4 regions of the Streptomyces sp. NPDC018964 genome follow, and region 1 is predicted to be linked to each of the others. Evidence: riboswitches for the same ligand, from Rfam matches in the RefSeq annotation. Region 1 holds a riboswitch; each other region holds the start of a gene.
The links. Region 1 has a riboswitch for cyclic di-AMP ahead of ACH5AO_RS08645 (NlpC/P60 family protein). Riboswitches for the same ligand answer to the same signal wherever they lie in the genome.

Region 2: linked by a shared signal. The riboswitch ahead of ACH5AO_RS24760 (transglycosylase SLT domain-containing protein) and the one ahead of ACH5AO_RS08645 (NlpC/P60 family protein) in region 1 are both predicted to bind cyclic di-AMP.
Region 3: linked by a shared signal. The riboswitch ahead of ACH5AO_RS06290 (peptidoglycan DD-metalloendopeptidase family protein) and the one ahead of ACH5AO_RS08645 (NlpC/P60 family protein) in region 1 are both predicted to bind cyclic di-AMP.
Region 4: linked by a shared signal. The riboswitch ahead of ACH5AO_RS31825 (transglycosylase family protein) and the one ahead of ACH5AO_RS08645 (NlpC/P60 family protein) in region 1 are both predicted to bind cyclic di-AMP.

What each region holds. Positions count from the first base shown of each region.
Region 1 covers NZ_JBIRYZ010000004.1:186,930-191,134, forward strand. The annotation lists gene ACH5AO_RS08640 (ABC transporter ATP-binding protein) at 1-405, opposite strand, end outside; gene ACH5AO_RS08645 (NlpC/P60 family protein) at 654-1,820, opposite strand; cyclic di-AMP (ydaO/yuaA leader) riboswitch at 1,828-1,999, opposite strand; gene pcrA (DNA helicase PcrA) at 2,240-4,205, shown strand, end outside.
Region 2 covers NZ_JBIRYZ010000015.1:149,907-154,111, forward strand. The annotation lists gene ACH5AO_RS24750 (GNAT family N-acetyltransferase) at 1-655, opposite strand, end outside; gene ACH5AO_RS24755 (HAD family hydrolase) at 877-1,749, shown strand; gene ACH5AO_RS24760 (transglycosylase SLT domain-containing protein) at 1,713-2,195, opposite strand; cyclic di-AMP (ydaO/yuaA leader) riboswitch at 2,201-2,368, opposite strand; gene ACH5AO_RS24765 (polyprenyl synthetase family protein) at 2,943-3,953, shown strand; gene ACH5AO_RS24770 (outer membrane lipoprotein carrier protein LolA) at 4,196-4,205, shown strand, end outside.
Region 3 covers NZ_JBIRYZ010000003.1:185,901-190,105, reverse strand. The annotation lists gene ACH5AO_RS06295 (alpha-galactosidase) at 1-1,536, shown strand, start outside; cyclic di-AMP (ydaO/yuaA leader) riboswitch at 1,857-2,014, shown strand; gene ACH5AO_RS06290 (peptidoglycan DD-metalloendopeptidase family protein) at 2,019-2,960, shown strand; gene ACH5AO_RS06285 (SGNH/GDSL hydrolase family protein) at 3,167-3,952, shown strand; gene ACH5AO_RS06280 (GNAT family N-acetyltransferase) at 3,978-4,205, shown strand, end outside.
Region 4 covers NZ_JBIRYZ010000027.1:62,758-66,962, reverse strand. The annotation lists gene eno (phosphopyruvate hydratase) at 1-1,011, opposite strand, end outside; gene ACH5AO_RS31825 (transglycosylase family protein) at 1,245-1,979, opposite strand; cyclic di-AMP (ydaO/yuaA leader) riboswitch at 1,983-2,151, opposite strand; gene ACH5AO_RS31820 (transglycosylase family protein) at 2,357-3,379, opposite strand; gene ACH5AO_RS31815 (cytochrome P450) at 3,578-4,205, opposite strand, start outside.

The sequences.
Region 1 (4,205 bases):
CCGCGGGCCGGCGTCGGTCAGCGAGAAACGTCTCAGCAGGCCGTCCGCGATCGCGCCCGGGTCCTCGAGGTGGCGCAGCCGGGCGACGAGTACGAGGTTCTCCCGGCCGCTGAGGATCTCGTCGACGGCCGCGAACTGCCCGGTGAGGCTGATGGACTCCCGCACATGCGCCGACTGTGTGACGACGTCGAAGCCGTGGACGCCTGCTGTCCCCGCGTCGGGCTTCAGGAGCGTGGCGAGGATCCTCACGGTGGTGGTCTTGCCCGCCCCGTTGGAGCCGAGCAGGGCGAAGATGCTGCCCGGTGCCACGTCGAAGTCCACGCCCCGGAGGACTTCGAGCTTCCCGTACGACTTCTCCAGGCCCCGCACGCGAATCGCCGGACCGACGATCGATGGGGTCACCATGGTCATCTTCCTCCTTCGCGGAGCTTCCCGGTCGGTTGTGGGGAAGCTCCTGAGGGGAGGATGGAGGGTTGACCCGGCGTCAAGGTCAAGCCGGTTCCGACCACGGCGTCCCGTGCGTCCGGGAAGCGGGAGAACGCTCCGAGGAGCCGGGAGCCGCTTCATGGAGTGGTTCCCGGCAATCCGTCGCGGACGACAGCCGGCGACAGATCGCCGGGAACCCGACGGACCTGAAGCGGCCCTGCGGAGGGTCAGGCCGGGCGGACCACGCTGTGGATCGAGGACTCGCCGTCGTAGTAGATCGACTCCTCGCGGACGTACGTGCCGGGCTTCGGCGCGTGGATCATCATCCCGTTGCCGATGTAGACGCCCACGTGGGTGACGTCGTCGTAGAAGAAGACCAGGTCACCGGGTTGAGCCTGGGAGACGGGGACCGTCGTGCCCGCGTTCACCTGGTCGTAGGTGGTGCGCGGGAGGGTGACGCCGGCGGCCTTCCAGGCGGCCTGGGTGAGGCCGGAGCAGTCGTAGGAGCCGGGGCCGGTGGCGCCCCAGACGTACGGCTTGCCGATCTGCGCGCGGGCGAAGGCGAGGGCCTTCTCGGCCTTGGTGGTGTACGAGGAGTCCGTCGACGGTGAGGTGGTCGAGCCGGAGGATCCGGAGGTGCTGCCCGAGGTGCCGCCGTCCTGCTGAGCGGCGGCCGCCTTCTCCCGGGCCTTCTGCTGCTCGGCGAGCTCGGCGGCCTTGCGGGCGGCCTCCTTCTGCTTCTCCTTCTCGATCGCCGCGAGCCGCGCCTTCTCCTCGGCGGTCAGCTTCGCCATCAGCTCGCGCGCGTCGGTGAGCTTCTTCTGGACCGTGGCCTTGGCCGTCTTCAGGTCGCCCTGGGTCTCGGTGAGCGTCTGGAGGCTCTCGGTGGCCTCCTGGCGCTTCTTCATCGTCTCGGACTGCTGGGTGACGTAGTCGTCGACCGCTTCCTTCTGGCGGCCGGTCATCCGGTCCATCACCTGGCGCTGGTCGAAGATGTCCTGCGGCGTGTCCGCGAGCAGGAAGGTCGCGGTGTCGGGGACGCCGGCGCCGGTCCGGTACTGGGCGGCGGCGAAGGAACCCAGCTCCGCCCGCGCCTCGTTGAGCTTCTGGGTGCGCTTGGCCACGTCGTCGAGGAGCGTGTCCACCTGCTTGCGCTGCTTCGCGGTCTTCTCCCTGGCCGCGTTGTACTTCTCGGTCGCCGACTCCGCCTGGCGGTAGAGGTCGTCGACCTTCTTCTCGACCTCCTCCAGGCTCGGCTTGCCGTCGTCGGAGGGGGCGGCGGTGGCCGTCTGGGAGAGCAGGGCCACGGAGGTCAGGGCGGCCGTGGCGAGGGCCGGGGTCCGTATGCCTGTCACGCGCGTGCCGGGGGTGCGCGACTTGCGGTGCGACGCCAAGGGAGGCGACTCCTTCCAAAGCTCCGCCTACCGGGTTAGCTGTCGGGTTCGGGCGGGTGGTTCGGAAGGGTTGCCCTACGGCCGCTCCGCGAGGGAGTGGGCCGATTCACCCCGTGGTCTCGGTGGGTCCCCGGCTCCGGCTGCCGCGGGGGCAGTGACGGACTCGGCGGAGGCCGCGCGGCCCGGCGGGGTTCGCCGGTGGGGGTCGTACGGCCCGCCCGCACCGTAGCCAACTGGTGTGGCCCCTGTGAAGGTTGATGGGTGATATGCCCGATACATTTTCGTGACCTTACGCACGCGGTCACGTGGGGTGAGGGAATGGTTCCAGGGGGTGCGTGCCCCGTTCCGGCCGTCGGAGGCCGGGGATGTTTCCGGGGCGGCTCCGGGTTGTCGGTGGAGCGGCCTAGACTCGGAGAGCGATGAGCAGCCTCTTTGACGACAGCTTCCTGGCGGACCTCCAGGCCCAGCGGGGCCCCGCGGACGAGCCCCCGCCACCGCCCGAGGACGAGCACGTACCGGAGCAGATCCCGGACGACCTGTTCGGCGGGAAGTTCGACGTGCCGCCGGACAGGGACGCCTACTACCGCGACGGCGCCCCGCGCCCGGTGATCGACGCCGCCGCGCTGCTGGAGGGGCTGAACGACAACCAGCGCGCCGCCGTCGTGCACTCCGGCTCCCCGCTGCTCATCGTGGCCGGCGCGGGCTCCGGCAAGACCCGCGTGCTCACCCACCGCATCGCCCACCTGCTGGCCGAGCGGCACGTCCACCCGGGCCAGATCCTCGCGATCACCTTCACCAACAAGGCCGCGGGCGAGATGAAGGAGCGCGTCGAGCAGCTCGTCGGCCCGCGCGCGGGCGCCATGTGGGTCATGACGTTCCACAGCGCGTGCGTGCGCATCCTGCGCCGCGAGAGCAAGAGGCTCGGCTTCACCTCGTCGTTCTCGATCTACGACGCCGCCGACTCCAAGCGCCTGATGGCCCTGGTCTGCCGCGATCTGGACCTCGACCCCAAGCGCTTCCCGCCGAAGTCCTTCAGCGCCAAGATCAGCAACCTGAAGAACGAGCTGATCGACGAGGAGGACTTCGCCGCCCGGGCCGCCGACGGCTTCGAGAAGACCCTCGCCCAGGCCTACGCGCTCTACCAGTCGCGGCTGCGGGAGGCCAACGCCCTCGACTTCGACGACCTGATCATGACGACGGTCAACCTGCTCCGCGCCTTCCCGGACGTCGCCGAGCACTACCGCCGCCGCTTCCGGCACGTCATGGTCGACGAGTACCAGGACACCAACCACGCCCAGTACGCCCTGGTGCGTGAGCTCGTCGGCCCCTCCGGGCCCCCCGCCGACACCCCGCCCGGGGCCGAGGTCCCGCCCGCCGAGCTGTGCGTGGTGGGTGACGCCGACCAGTCGATCTACGCCTTCCGCGGCGCGACGATCCGCAACATCCTCCAGTTCGAGGAGGACTACCCGGACGCGACCACGATCCTGCTGGAGCAGAACTACCGCTCCACGCAGACCATCCTGAGCGCCGCCAACGCCGTCATCGAGCGCAACGAGTCCCGCCGACCCAAGAACCTGTGGACCAACGCCGGCGCGGGCGCGCGGATCACCGGGTACGTCGCGGACACCGAGCACGACGAGGCCCAGTTCGTCGCCGACGAGATAGACCGCCTCACCGACGCGGGCGAGGCCAAGGCGGGAGACGTCGCCGTCTTCTACCGCACCAACGCCCAGTCCCGCGTCTTCGAGGAGATCTTCATCCGCGTCGGCCTGCCCTACAAGGTCGTCGGCGGCGTCCGCTTCTACGAGCGCAAGGAGGTCCGGGACGTCCTGGCCTACCTGCGGGTGCTCGCCAACCCCGAGGACTCGGTGCCGCTGCGCCGCATCCTCAACGTGCCCAAGCGGGGCATCGGCGACCGCGCGGAGGCCATGATCGACGCCCTCGCGCAGCGCGAGAGGATCAGCTTCCCGCAGGCGCTGAGGCGCGTCGACGAGGCGTACGGCATGGCCGCGCGCTCGACGAACGCCGTGAAGCGGTTCAACACGCTGATGGAGGACCTCCGTACGGTCGTCGAGTCCGGTGCGGGCCCGGCGACGGTCCTGGAGGCGATCCTCGAACGCACCGGCTACCTCGCCGAGTTGCAGGCCTCCACCGACCCGCAGGACGAGACCCGCATCGAGAACCTCCAGGAACTCGCGGCCGTCGCCCTGGAGTTCGAGCAGGAGCGCGGCGAGGGCGAGTCGGTCGCGCTGTCCGACTTCCTGGAGCAGGTCGCCCTGGTCGCCGACTCCGACCAGATCCCCGACGAGGACGAGGACGGCTCCGGCGTCATCACCCTGATGACCCTGCACACCGCCAAGGGCCTGGAGTTCCCGGTCGTCTTCC
Region 2 (4,205 bases), on a different contig from region 1:
CGCGGGTCTCGGCGAGCCGGCCCACGAGCCGGGCGATCCACTCCCGCGCGAACCGGTCGCGCCGCCCGGTCCTGCGGTACTGCGCCGACTTCCACTCCATCAGCGCGCGCAGCGCGGCCGGGTCGCGCTCGTCGAAGACGAACCGCACGGCTCCGGCCCGGCGGCCCAGCCTGCGCTCCTTGGCCAGCGTGGTCTTCAGGAACTTCGGCGACCGGCCGCGCAGCACCGACTCGTACGTCTCGTAGCCCTTCTCCACGTCGATGACGTAGGTGGCGTGCTCCTCGGCCGCGTACGGCACGAACAGTTCCTGTCCGGCCTCCAGGTTGTCGAAGGCGAAGCTCGACACCGAGCAGGCGCGCAGCAGTTCGTCCGGTTCCGGGGCGACGCCGGGGGCCAGGACCGCTCCCTGGCAGTCCGACACGCCGAGCCCGATCGCCCGGCCCTGCCCCAGCACGCCCCGCTCGTACGGCAGGAAGCCCGCCGGCTGAGCTCCCTCGTACAGGACGGCGACCCGGGCCCGCGGACGCACCCGGGCCACGGCGACGCTGAACTCCGGTTCCATGAACGGGTTGCGCGGTGCGTCCGTCGCGGCGCGCAGTTCCCGCCAGCGCTCCCGTTCCCCCTCGCCGAGCTCCTCCGGCCCCAGCACGCGCATGCGTCCACTGCTCACCTGACCCCCCGATCAAGTCCCCCCTGGACCCTTGGAAGGTACCGCCCCGGACCGGGCGGACGGTAGATAGCGGACCATGTTCTTGCCAAACGGGGAAAGAGACCTGAACCGGTCCTTACCCGGCGTCGAGAGAAGGGAACCGTACCGAAAGCGAGCGCAAACGAGCGCGGTGAATCGGACCGTCGGGTTGTCCGTATTCTCTGATCATGGCCGCACCCACCGCGTATTCACTCATCGCCACCGACCTGGACGGGACGCTGCTGCGCGGCGACGACACCTTCTCCGACCGGTCCCTCGCCGCGCTCGCGCGGGCGGAGCGGGCCGGCGCGCGGCACCTGGTGGTGACGGGGCGGCCGGCACCCAGGGTGCGGCCGCTCCTGGACGACCTCGGCTGCACGGGGCTCGCGGTGTGCGGACAGGGCGCGCAGGTGTACGACGCCGGCGCGCACCGGCTGCTGTGGTCCGTGACACTGGACCGGGAACTGGCGGAGACCGCGCTCGGCAAGATCGAGGCCGAGGTGGGGGAGGTGTACGCCGCGGTCGACCAGGACGGGGTCGACGGGCTGACGCTGATCGAGCCCGGCTATCTGATGCCGCACCCGACCCTGCCCGCGGTACGGGTCGAGCGGCGGGCCGAGCTGTGGGACCGGCCGATCAGCAAGGTGCTGCTGCGCCACCCGGACCTGTCCGACGACGCGCTGGCGGCGGCGGCCCGGTCGGTGGTCGGGTCACTGGCCACGGTCACCATGTCGGGGCCGGGCACCGTGGAGCTCCAGCCGTGCGGGGTGACCAAGGCCACGGGGCTGGCGCTGGCCGCCGAGCACCTGGGGCTGAGCCCGGCGCGGACGATCGCCTTCGGCGACATGCCGAACGACATCCCGATGTTCGCCTGGGCGGCCCACGGCGTCGCCATGGCCGACGCGCATCCCGAACTGAAGGCGGTGGCGGACGAGGTCACCACGTCGAACGAGGACGACGGCGTGGCCGTCGTCCTCGAGCGACTGTTCGGCGGGGCGGTGACGCTCGCCCCTCAGCGGGTGGCTCAGTACGCGCCGAAGACGTTGTCGATGGAGCCGTAGCGGTCGGCGGCGTAGTTGCAGGACGCCGTGATGTTCGCGACCGGGTCGTACGGGTCGAAGGCGGTGCCGGGCACGTGGTAGGCCGCGAAGGTCGGGTCGATGATCTGCAGCAGGCCCTTCGACGGGGTGCCCTTGGCGGCGTTGGAGTCCCAGTTGTTGATGGCGTACGGGTTGCCGGAGGACTCGCGCATGATGTTGCGGTGGATGGCGTCGTAGCTGCCCGGGATGCCGTTCTGCGCCATGACGTCCAGCGACTCGCGGATCCAGCCGTCCAGGTTGTCCGGGTACGCCGTCGCGGGGGCGGCAGCGGCCGTCGTCGTCGGCTCGGTGGTGGCCGCGGAGGCGCCGGTGGCGCCGATCAGCGGCAGGGCGACCACGGCGACGCCGGTGCCGGCGACGGCGAGGGAGCGGGCGAGGCGGCGGCGGTGCTGACCGAAAGCAGGCATGTCTGGGTTCCTCTCCTACGCCTGCGAGGTGAGCTGTCGGGTTCGGGCGGGAGAGTGCCCGGCCGTGCCCCTTCGGGCATGGCTTCACCCCTAGCCGTCCCGGCGCGGTGTCCGGTGCGGCGGCTTACCTGGGTCCCCCACTCCTGCCGTCGTGAGTTCGTCGTCGGATGTGATGCGGGCGGCGGCAGGATTAGGCGTCCACCCGGCAGGCCCGGAACGTATGCGAGAGCACATGTCGGGAACAAGTGCGAACCTCACACAAGGTGCCGTTTGATCTTGTAATGGGCGTTTTGAGGTGCTTGATCCTTTGCGGGTACCAAGGGTCAACTCGGCGTCGTGGAAGGGGAGAAGGCGGGTGGCGGCCGGTGGTGGGGGTGCCGGTCCGTGCGTGACCCACTTCACTGGGGATCGCCCGTGGGCGCATTTCTCGCCAAGGGGAATTCGCTTGGCATTTGCGGCAAATCGGACGCCGGGGCGGGCAGGATGGTTCACGTGAGGGGTCGCGGCCCGGGAGGCGGGCCGGGGGCCGGGTCGAGGAGCGGAGCGTCGCGTCCGGGAAAGTCGAGGAATGTCCGTTGTTATCGAATGATCAAAAGCGTTCCGCTCTCGCTCCCGCACCGCCCTGCCCGTAACGCCGGGCGCTGGCGGTGATCGAAACATGACCGGATACGCTGACTTGAGTGAAGGCAGCGACCTATCGACATTCCGTGTAATCGCCAGTGGACACCAGCAGACAGGAGACCCCTCGTGACCGTCGTCGGGCCGTTCGGGCTGAGCGTGCGGGACCAGGCTCTGGAAGCCGATGTCCAGGCCGGAATGGCGGCTGTCGAGGAAGGGCTGCTCGAGGCCACCAAGAGTGAGGTCCCCTTCATCACGGGAGCCGCCCAGCACCTGGTGCGGGCCGGCGGCAAGAGGTTCCGCCCGCTGCTGGTGATGCTCGCCGCCCAGTTCGGCGACCCCTACGCGCCCGGCGTCGTGCCCTCGGCCGTGGTGGTGGAGCTCACCCACCTGGCCACGCTCTACCACGACGACGTGATGGACGAGGCCGAGGTACGGCGCGGCGTCGACAGCGCGAACGCCCGCTGGGGCAACTCCGTCGCGGTCCTCACCGGCGACTTCCTCTTCGCGCGGGCCTCGCACATCCTGGCCGACCTCGGCCCGGAGGCCGTGCGGGTGCAGGCCGAGGCGTTCGAGCGGCTGGTCACCGGGCAGATCCTGGAGACCGCGGGACCGCAGGACGGCCGCGACCCGGTCGACCACTACCTCGACGTGCTCGGCGGCAAGACCGGCTCGCTGGTCGCCGTCGCCTGCCGGTTCGGCGCGATGATGTCCGGGGCCGAGGAGACGGTCGTGGACGTGCTCACCCAGTACGGCGAGCGGCTCGGCGTCGCCTTCCAGCTCGCCGACGACGTCCTGGACATCGCCTCCGACTCCCACGAGTCCGGCAAGACCCCCGGCACCGACCTGCGCGAGGGCATCGCCACCCTGCCCGTGCTGCGGCTGCGCGAACGGGCGGCCCGGCTGGGCCTCGCCGACGACGTCGCCCTGTGCGAACTGCTCGACTCCGACCTCACCGACGACGCCCGGCACGCCGAGGCGCTGCGGCTGCTGCGCGCCCACCCCGCGCTGGAGCAGGCCCGCCGGGACACCGTGCGCTACGCCGAGGAGGCGCGCGCGGCACTGGCCCCGCTGCGGGAGTGCGAGGCGAAGACGGCACTCGTGCAGCTGTGCGACGCGGTGGTGCACCGCGCGGGCTGAGCCGGCCCGGACTCCTCCGCGACCCCTACGGGGCGGATGAGGAAACCACCCCGCGTGTCATACCGCAGCAGTACGTGGAGTTGCGTCCGGGGTCTGACGAAACCGCCTGCCGGATTTGGTCAGATGGACCACGACGGACAACACCACTTCTCACCGGTTCGGGTGAGAATGGCGGCTCAGGGTGAGACTGGTGCGAGAACACGAGACGAAAAGCCGCCGCCGACCACGGAGGTAGGGCACACATGGCACCGT
Region 3 (4,205 bases), on a different contig from region 1:
ACCTACGGCGAGAAGGTCATCGGCAGCCGCCGCGGCCACACCGGGCACCAGCACCTGCCCTGGGTCGCGCTCGACACCGACGCGACCGAGGAACGCGGCGAGGTCTACGGCTGCGCCCTCGGCTGGTCCGGGTCCTGGCGCGTCTCGGTCGCCCAACTTCCCGACGCGCGCGTGCAGATCACCGGAGGCGCGGGACACGACGACTCCGGCCTGCTGATGCTGGACACGGGGGAGACGTACGTCACGCCGGTCTTCGCCGGTCTGTGGAGCGACGGCGGCTTCGGCGGCGCCAGCCGCGCCTGGCACGCCTACCAGCGGACGTACGTCGTCCCGGACGCGGACCGGGACCGGCCCGTGCTGTTCAACTCCTGGGAGGCCACCGGGTTCGACATCTCGGAGGAGCGGCAGCGGGGGCTCGCGGAGCGGGCCGCCGCGATGGGCGTCGAACTGTTCGTGGTCGACGACGGCTGGTTCGGGGCGCGGACGAGCGACCGGGCCGGGCTCGGCGACTGGACGCCCAACCCCGACCGCTTCCCCGGCGGCCTGAAACCCCTCGCCGACCATGTGCACGGGCTCGGGATGCAGTTCGGCATCTGGGTCGAGCCGGAGATGGTCAACCCCGACAGCGACCTGTACCGCGCGCACCCCGACTGGGTGCAGTTCCAGCCGGGCCGCCGGCGCACGGAGTACCGCAACCAGCTCGTGCTCAACCTCGCGCGCGACGACGTGCGGGAGTACCTCTGGGAGCGGCTCGACGCACTGCTCTCCAGCGCTCCCGTCGACTACGTGAAGTGGGACTTCAACCGCTCCTCCACCGACGCCGGATGGCCGGACGACCCGTACCCGCAGCGGCTGTGGACCGACCATGTGCGCGGCCTGTACGCGCTGCTGGACCGGCTGCGGGCGGCCCATCCGGGCGTGGCCTTCGAGTCCTGCTCGGGCGGCGGCGGCCGGATCGACCTGGGGGTCCTCTCCCGTACCGACCAGGTGTGGACCTCGGACAACACCGACCCGCTCGACCGGCTCGCGATCCAGCACGGCTTCAGCCAGATCCACCCGGCCCGGGTGATGGCCGCCTGGGTCACCGACAGTCCGAACGCGATGCTCAACGGGCGGGTCAGCTCGCTGCGCTTCCGGTTCGTCAGCGCCATGGCCGGGGTGCTCGGCGTCGGCGGCGACCTCGCGCGGTGGACCGGGGAGGAGCTCGCCGAGGCGCGGGAGTGGGTCGCGCTCTACAAGGAGATCCGGCCCGTCGTCCAGCGCGGTGACCTGTACCGGCTGCGCCCTCCGGAGGGCGGGCTGAGCGCGGTGCAGTACGTCCTCGGCGACGAGACCGTCGTCCTCGCCTGCCTCCAGGCGCAGCACCACGGAGAGCCCGTCCCGGCCCTCCGGCTGCGCGGCCTCGACCCGGAGGCGTCGTACGAATGCCGCGAAACCGGCGAAACGTACCGAGGTGCCCTCCTGCTGCATCACGGGCTGCGCACCGGTCTGCGAGGAGATCTGGACGCCTCGGTGGTGCGGCTGCGGCGCCTGTGATCCGACGATTAGGGCGTTCTGTCCGATTAGGGTGGTTCGACATAACGTGCCCCGAAAGGAAGGGAGATGGGGAAGGGGTGCGTGAGCAGCGTCATATCCGTGACGATGCGTTGTCGCCATGCTCACGTAATTCCGTGGAACGACAAGGGAATTCACGGGGGAAAAGGAATCCCGGCTGACGCTCGGTGACGTCAATTCCCCTTTTGGATCACGGAAAAGCGCGTGCGCGGTGAACCTCGCGCTTGTCCCCTCGCGTCCGGGTCGCTTACGTTCGCCACCGATCCGGACGGACGCCCAATCCTGCCGCCGCCCGGAGCCCGTAACCACACCCACCCGTGCACGGCAGGAGCGGGGGACCCACAGGTACCACTGCCTGTTCCGGTTCCCGGAACGGCTCGGGGTGAAGCCGCGCGACAACGCGGCCGGGCATCTCCAGCCCGAACCCGACAGCTCACCTCGCAGGCGCCGGAGAGGAATTCGACATGCCCGCGAAGGGTAAGCACCGCCGTACCAAGACCCAGCGCCTCACCCGCTCCATCGCCGTCGCCGGAACCGGCGGCGCCGCACTCGCCCTGCCGCTTCTCGGCGCCACCGGCGCGCACGCCGCCACGCCGCAGACCGCCCCCGAAAAGGCCGTCCAGTCCCTTTCCGTCGCCGGCCAGAAGACCGTCGCCGAAAAGGGCGACGAGGCCCGCACGTACACCGTGAAGGCCGGCGACTACCTCGCCAAGATCGCCGAGACGGAGCACGTCGACGGTGGCTGGAAGCAGCTCTACACGGACAACCGTCAGGCCATCGGCGACGACCCGGCGCTCATCCACCCCGGTCTGAAGCTCTCGGTCGACGGTGGAGCCGCCGCGAGCACGCCGCAGGAGCCGTCCTCCGCCGAGGCCCCGCAGGCCCCGGAGCAGAAGGCCGAGCAGCCCGCCGAGCAGCCGGTGGAACAGCCCGCCGAGCAGCCCTCCTCGGAGACCTCCACCCAGACCACGGACGCCGACCAGGCCGCGAGCACCTCCGGTTACAGCTCCCCGGTGCCCGGCGCCGGGCTCGGCACCGCCTACAAGGTGGCCGGCAGCATGTGGTCCAGCGGCTACCACACCGGCGTCGACTTCGCCGTCCCGACCGGCACCTCCCTGAAGGCCGTCGGCGCGGGCACCGTCGTCTCCTCGGGCTGGGCCGGCGCGTACGGCAACCAGGTCGTCATCAAGCTCGACGACGGCCACTACGCCCAGTACGCCCACCTGTCCTCGCTCTCCGTCTCGGCCGGCCAGACCGTGACCGGCGGCCAGCAGGTCGGCCTCTCCGGCGCGACCGGCAACGTGACCGGCCCCCACCTGCACTTCGAGATCCGCACCACCCCGGACTACGGCTCGGACGTGGACCCGATCGCCTACCTCCGCTCCAAGGGCGTCTCCATCGGCTGACCCCCCGCGGCGACCTTCCTGACACGCGCGCCGAAGGCCGGACCCCGATCCCCGGGTCCGGCCTTCGGCGTATTCCTGAATTGGCCAACATTTTGAGAGTGGCTTATCTCACCGCCCGTCAACCCTTCCTTACGGTCGCGTAGGTCACATTCGAAGGTGAATCATGAGTGGTTGTGGCAGACGATTCGAAGAGTGACAGCAGAGCAGTGATCGGGTCGTACGTGGCGGTGGGGGACAGCTTCACCGAGGGCGTCGGCGACCCCGGCCCCGACGGGGCGTTCGTCGGCTGGGCCGACCGGTTCGCCGTGCTCCTCGCGGACCTGAGGCCCGAGGGCGACTTCGCGTACACCAACCTCGCCGTACGCGGAAAACTCCTGGACCAGATCGTGGCGGACCAGCTTCCGAGGGCGGTCGAACTCGCCCCCGACCTGGTCTCGTTCTGCGCGGGCGGCAACGACATCCTCCGCCCCGGCAGCGACCCGGACGAGGTGGCCGAGCGGTTCGAGCGGGCGATCGCCGCGCTCACGGCCGTATCCGGGACAGTGATGGTGACGACCGGGTTCGACACCCGCGGCGTCCCCCTGCTGAAGCATCTGCGCGGCAAGATCGCGACGTACAACATGCACGTACGGGCCGTCGCCGACCGCTACGGCTGTCCCGTGCTCGACCTGTGGTCCCTCAGGAGCGTCCAGGACCGCAGGGCCTGGGACGCCGACCGGCTGCACCTGTCGCCGGAGGGACACACCCGCGTCGCGCTCCGCGCCGGGCAGACCCTCGGCCTGGACGTCCCCGCCGACCCGGAACAGCCCTGGCCGCCCCTGCCGCCCCGCGGCACCCTCGAGATCCGGCGGGACGACGTCCACTGGGCCCGCGAGTACCTGGTGCCGTGGATCGGCCGCCGACTGCGCGGGGAGTCCTCCGGCGACCACGTGATCGCCAAGGGGACGCTGTCGCCGGACGACATCAAGGTACGGATCGCCGCGGTGGCGTGAGCGCCCGCGCGGTAGCGTAGTGATCATGGGGGACTGGGGTCTGCGGCAGGCGACCGCGACGGACGTCGAGGCGGTGGCGGAACTGCGCGCCGTGGTGCTGCGGGCCGATCTGGAACGGCTCGGGCGCTACGACGCACAGCGGGTGCGGCAGCGGCTGCGCGACGGGTTCGACCCGGCCCACACCTGGGTGATCGAGACGGGTGGCACCTTCGCCGGCTGTGTGGCGCTGCGCCCCGCCGGGGACTCCCACTGG
Region 4 (4,205 bases), on a different contig from region 1:
GTTGACCTTGACCAGCAGGGCGTTGGCGGCGCCCTCCTCGATGCCGCGGGCGAGGCGCTCGGGGTTGGTGACGAACAGGTCGTCGCCGACGAGCTGGACCTTGTCACCGAGCTTGGCGGTGATGGTCTTCCAGCCCTCCCAGTCGTCCTCGAACAGCGGGTCCTCGATGGAGACGAGCGGGTACGCGTCGACGAGCTCCGCGTAGTACTCGGTCATCTCGGCCGCCGAGCGCTCCTTGCCCTCGAAGGTGTAGACGCCGTCCTTGTAGAACTCGGAGGCGGCCACGTCGAGCGCGAGGGCGATCTGCTCGCCGGGGGTGTAGCCGGCCTCCTTGATCGCCTCGAGGATGAGGTCGAGGGCCTCGCGGTTGGAGCCGAGGTTCGGGGCGAAGCCGCCCTCGTCGCCGAGGCCGGTGGCCAGGCCCTTGCCCTTCAGGACCTTCTTCAGGGTGTGGTAGACCTCGGCGCCCCAGCGCAGGGCCTCGGAGAAGGACTCCGCGCCGATCGGGGCGATCATGAACTCCTGGATGTCCACGTTGGAGTCGGCGTGCGAGCCGCCGTTCAGGATGTTCATCATCGGCACCGGCAGCAGGTGCGCGTTGGGGCCGCCCAGGTAGCGGAAGAGCGGCAGGTCGCTGGCCTCGGAGGCGGCGTGGGCGACGGCGAGCGAGACGCCGAGGATGGCGTTGGCGCCCAGCGAGCCCTTGTTGTCGGTGGCGTCCAGGTCGAACATCGCCTGGTCGATCAGGCGCTGCTCGGTGGCGTCGTAGCCGACGAGCTCCGGGCCGATCTGCTCGATGACGGCCAGGACGGCCTTCTCGACGCCCTTGCCCAGGTAACGGCCTGCATCGCCGTCACGGAGTTCGATGGCCTCGAAGGCGCCGGTGGAGGCGCCGGACGGGACGGCGGCACGACCCGTGCTGCCGTCGTCGAGGCCGACCTCGACCTCGACCGTGGGGTTGCCTCGGGAGTCCAGGATTTCCCGGGCTACGACGACGTCGATGGACGGCACGAGCATCTCCTTCTTGGATGTGACGCGGGTGGGCAGGACCCCGGAGGGTCTTGCGAGTCCGAGCCTAACCGGCTCCGGGCGATCGGCCATCCGGCCGCCCGTCCCATGGACAGAACCGAGAGTAAATTGTTTCCGAACGGAACAAAGCCGTTTCCGGAAACCCGGTCACAAAAACCCCGCCCCGGCGCGTACGGGGGAAGACGCACCGGGGCGGGGAGCAGTGGGGCAGCCGCTCACTTCAGGTGCAGCTGCTGGCCCGGGTAGATGAGGTCGGCGTCGTCGACGATGTCGTCGTTCAGCTCGAACAGCTCGGCCCAGCCGCCCTCGACGTCGTGCTCGGCGGCGATGGAGCTGAGGGTGTCGCCCTTGACGACCTTGTACTCGCCGTCGCCCTTCTCGACCTTCTGGCCGGTCGGGGTGGTGACGGTCTTCTCCTCGGCCTTCGGCTCGGCCTTCTTCTCGGCCCGCTGCTCGGTCTTCTGCTCGGCGGCCGGGCGCTCGGCGGAGCGGGAGGCCTTCCGCTCGGCCTCACGGGTCCCGGTGGAACCGGTGTCCTGGCCCTGCGAGGAGTCGTTCGAGGAGGAGCCGGCGTAGGAGGCGTTGGACAGGCCCGTGCCGCAGACCGGCCAGGCGCCCTTGCCCTGGCCCGCGAGGACCTTCTCGGCGATCTCGATCTGCTGGGCCTTGCTGGCCCGGTCGGCGGTGGAGGCGTACTGCGTGCCGCCGTACGCGGCCCAGGTGGAGGCGGAGAACTGCAGACCGCCGTAGTAACCGTTGCCGGTGTTGATGGACCAGTTGCCGCCGGACTCGCACTGGGCGACGGCGTCCCACTCGGAGGCGGTGGCGGCGGAGGCGCTGCCGGCCGCCATCAGCGGGGCGGCGACGGCGGCGGAGGTGACACCGGCGACGGCGATCGCGCGGGTGGCCTTGGACGGACGGCGGTGCTTGCCCTTGCCGGAAAACAGCATGGTGGATCCCCTCACCGACGCCTACGAGGTGAGCTGTCGGGTTCGGGCCGGTTGAGTTGCCCGGCCACGCCCCTCGCGGGACGCGGCTCCACCCCAAGCCCGATCCGGTGTCAACCACCGGAAGGGGCGCTTACCTTGGTTCCCCCGCTCCTGCCTGCGGCGCATGACGCGACGACTGTTCCCGTGCTGCCACTGGCAGGATTCGGCGTGGCGGCAGCCGGGGCCCGCGGTGGCGAGCGGTCACGACCGTAGACACGCGGTCCGCGGAATTTCAAAGACGATCAGGGCTTCTGAGACCTATCTCTCACAGCCTTTAAACCGGACATTCACCGCGAAACATGACGTCAACTGCCGCCGGACCGACGCCCCTTCGCGCATCACTTCTCGTCCGGTTCGACCCCGACCTCGAGCTCCTGGCCCGGCATGATGAGGTCCGGGTCGGCGCCGACGACCTGCTTGTTCTCGGCGTAGAGCGACCGCCATCCACCGCCCAGCTCAAGGGAGTCGGCGATGGACGAGAGACTGTCGCCGGTGCGCACGGTGTACGAACCGTCGGCGGCATCGCGGGAGGCGTCGGTGCCGCGCGAGGCATGCCGGCCGGACGATTCCGACGTACGGCCCTCCGCCTCACCCTCCTCGGCGGTGACGCCGCGGTGGCGGCCGGCGCCGGTGCCTTCGGTGTCGGTGACTTCGGAAGAGCCGGTGGTCTGCCCGGACTTGTCCGACTCGTCACTCTTGGGAGTGACCGAGGCGGAGGGGGAGGTGCCGGATCCACCGTCGGAGCCGGTGTCCGAATCCGCGCCCGAGCCGCTCGACTTGCCGGACTTGGCCGATTCGCCGGCGGCACCCTCGCCGTCCTCCGCCCCCTCGGCGCCGGTCGACGGGCCGGACGTGGCCGACGGGGAGGACGAAGCGGACGAATCACCGGAGTCCGATGATCCGGACGAGGCGGAGGAACCGGAAGAGCCGGACGCGTCCGAGGCCGGGTTCTCCGCCACACCCGTGTCGATGTCGGCCGACGCCGAGTCCTGGTCGAGACCCGCCGTCAGTCCGCAGGTGCGCCACGCGCCGACCCCCTGGTCGGCGAGGATTCTCTCGGCCACGGCTATCTGCTGGCCGCGGCTGGCCTGGTCGGGGCTGGTCGCGTAGTCCAGGCCGCCGTAGCTCTCCCAGTCGTCCTGGGTCAACTGCAGGCCGCCGTAGTAGCCGTTGCCGGTGTTCTGGCTCCACGAGCCGCCGCTCTCGCATTCGGCGACCCGGTCCCAGGTCGCACCGTCGGCCGCGCTGGCGCTGCCGGCCCCGAGGAGCGGGATCGCGATGGCGGAGCCGGTCACTCCGGCCGCGACGAGGAGAGCCGGAGCCTGACGGGGACGACGGTGCCGACCGTTTCCGGAGAGCATGCGGAAACCTTTCGCGAGACAGCAATGACCGGCGCGGCGAGTGGAACTCGATGTGCCGCACTTGATGGGTGAACGTATCCGCAGACGATCACTTGTCACAAGTTCATGCCGCGCAGATCACGTGAAGATCACAGAGTTGAGGGCGTGTCATGTTTGCGCTGGCCCGCCCGGGGGCACGGCGGACGGCGGCCCGGTCCGTCACTTCCGCGGAGGGGTGAACTCCACCGGGAGCGTGCGCAGTCCGCGCATGATGAGCCCGCCCCGCCAGCGGAGTTCGGCCGGTTCCACCGCGAGCCGCAGGTCCGGCAGACGCGTCAGCAGGGTGGCGAGCGCGGTCCGGCCCTCCAGACGGGCCAGCGGAGCGCCCAGGCAGTAGTGGATGCCGTGGCCGTACCCCAGGTGCTGGTTGTCGCGCCGGCCGAGGTCGAGCACGTCCGGGTCGGCGAACCGCTCCGGGTCCCGGTCCGCGGCGGCGAGCACGACGAGGACGGGGTCGCCGGCCGCGATGCGCTGTCCGCCGATGGCGACCGGCTCGGTGGCGAACCGCCAGGTGGCGAGTTCCACGGGGCCGTCGTACCGCAGGAGTTCCTCGACGCCGGTCTCCAGCAGCCCGTGCTCCCCGGCGGCGAGGGCCCGCTGCAGGCGGTCGCGCTGTCCGGGGTGGGTGAGCAGGGCGTAGGTGCCGTTGCCGATGAGGTTGACGGTGGTCTCGAAACCGGCGAACAGCAGGATGAACGCCATGGCGGCGGCCTCGTTCTCGGTGAGGTGCTCACCGTGGTCGGAGGCGCGGATGAGGCCGGAGATGAGGTCCTCGCCGGGGGCGGGT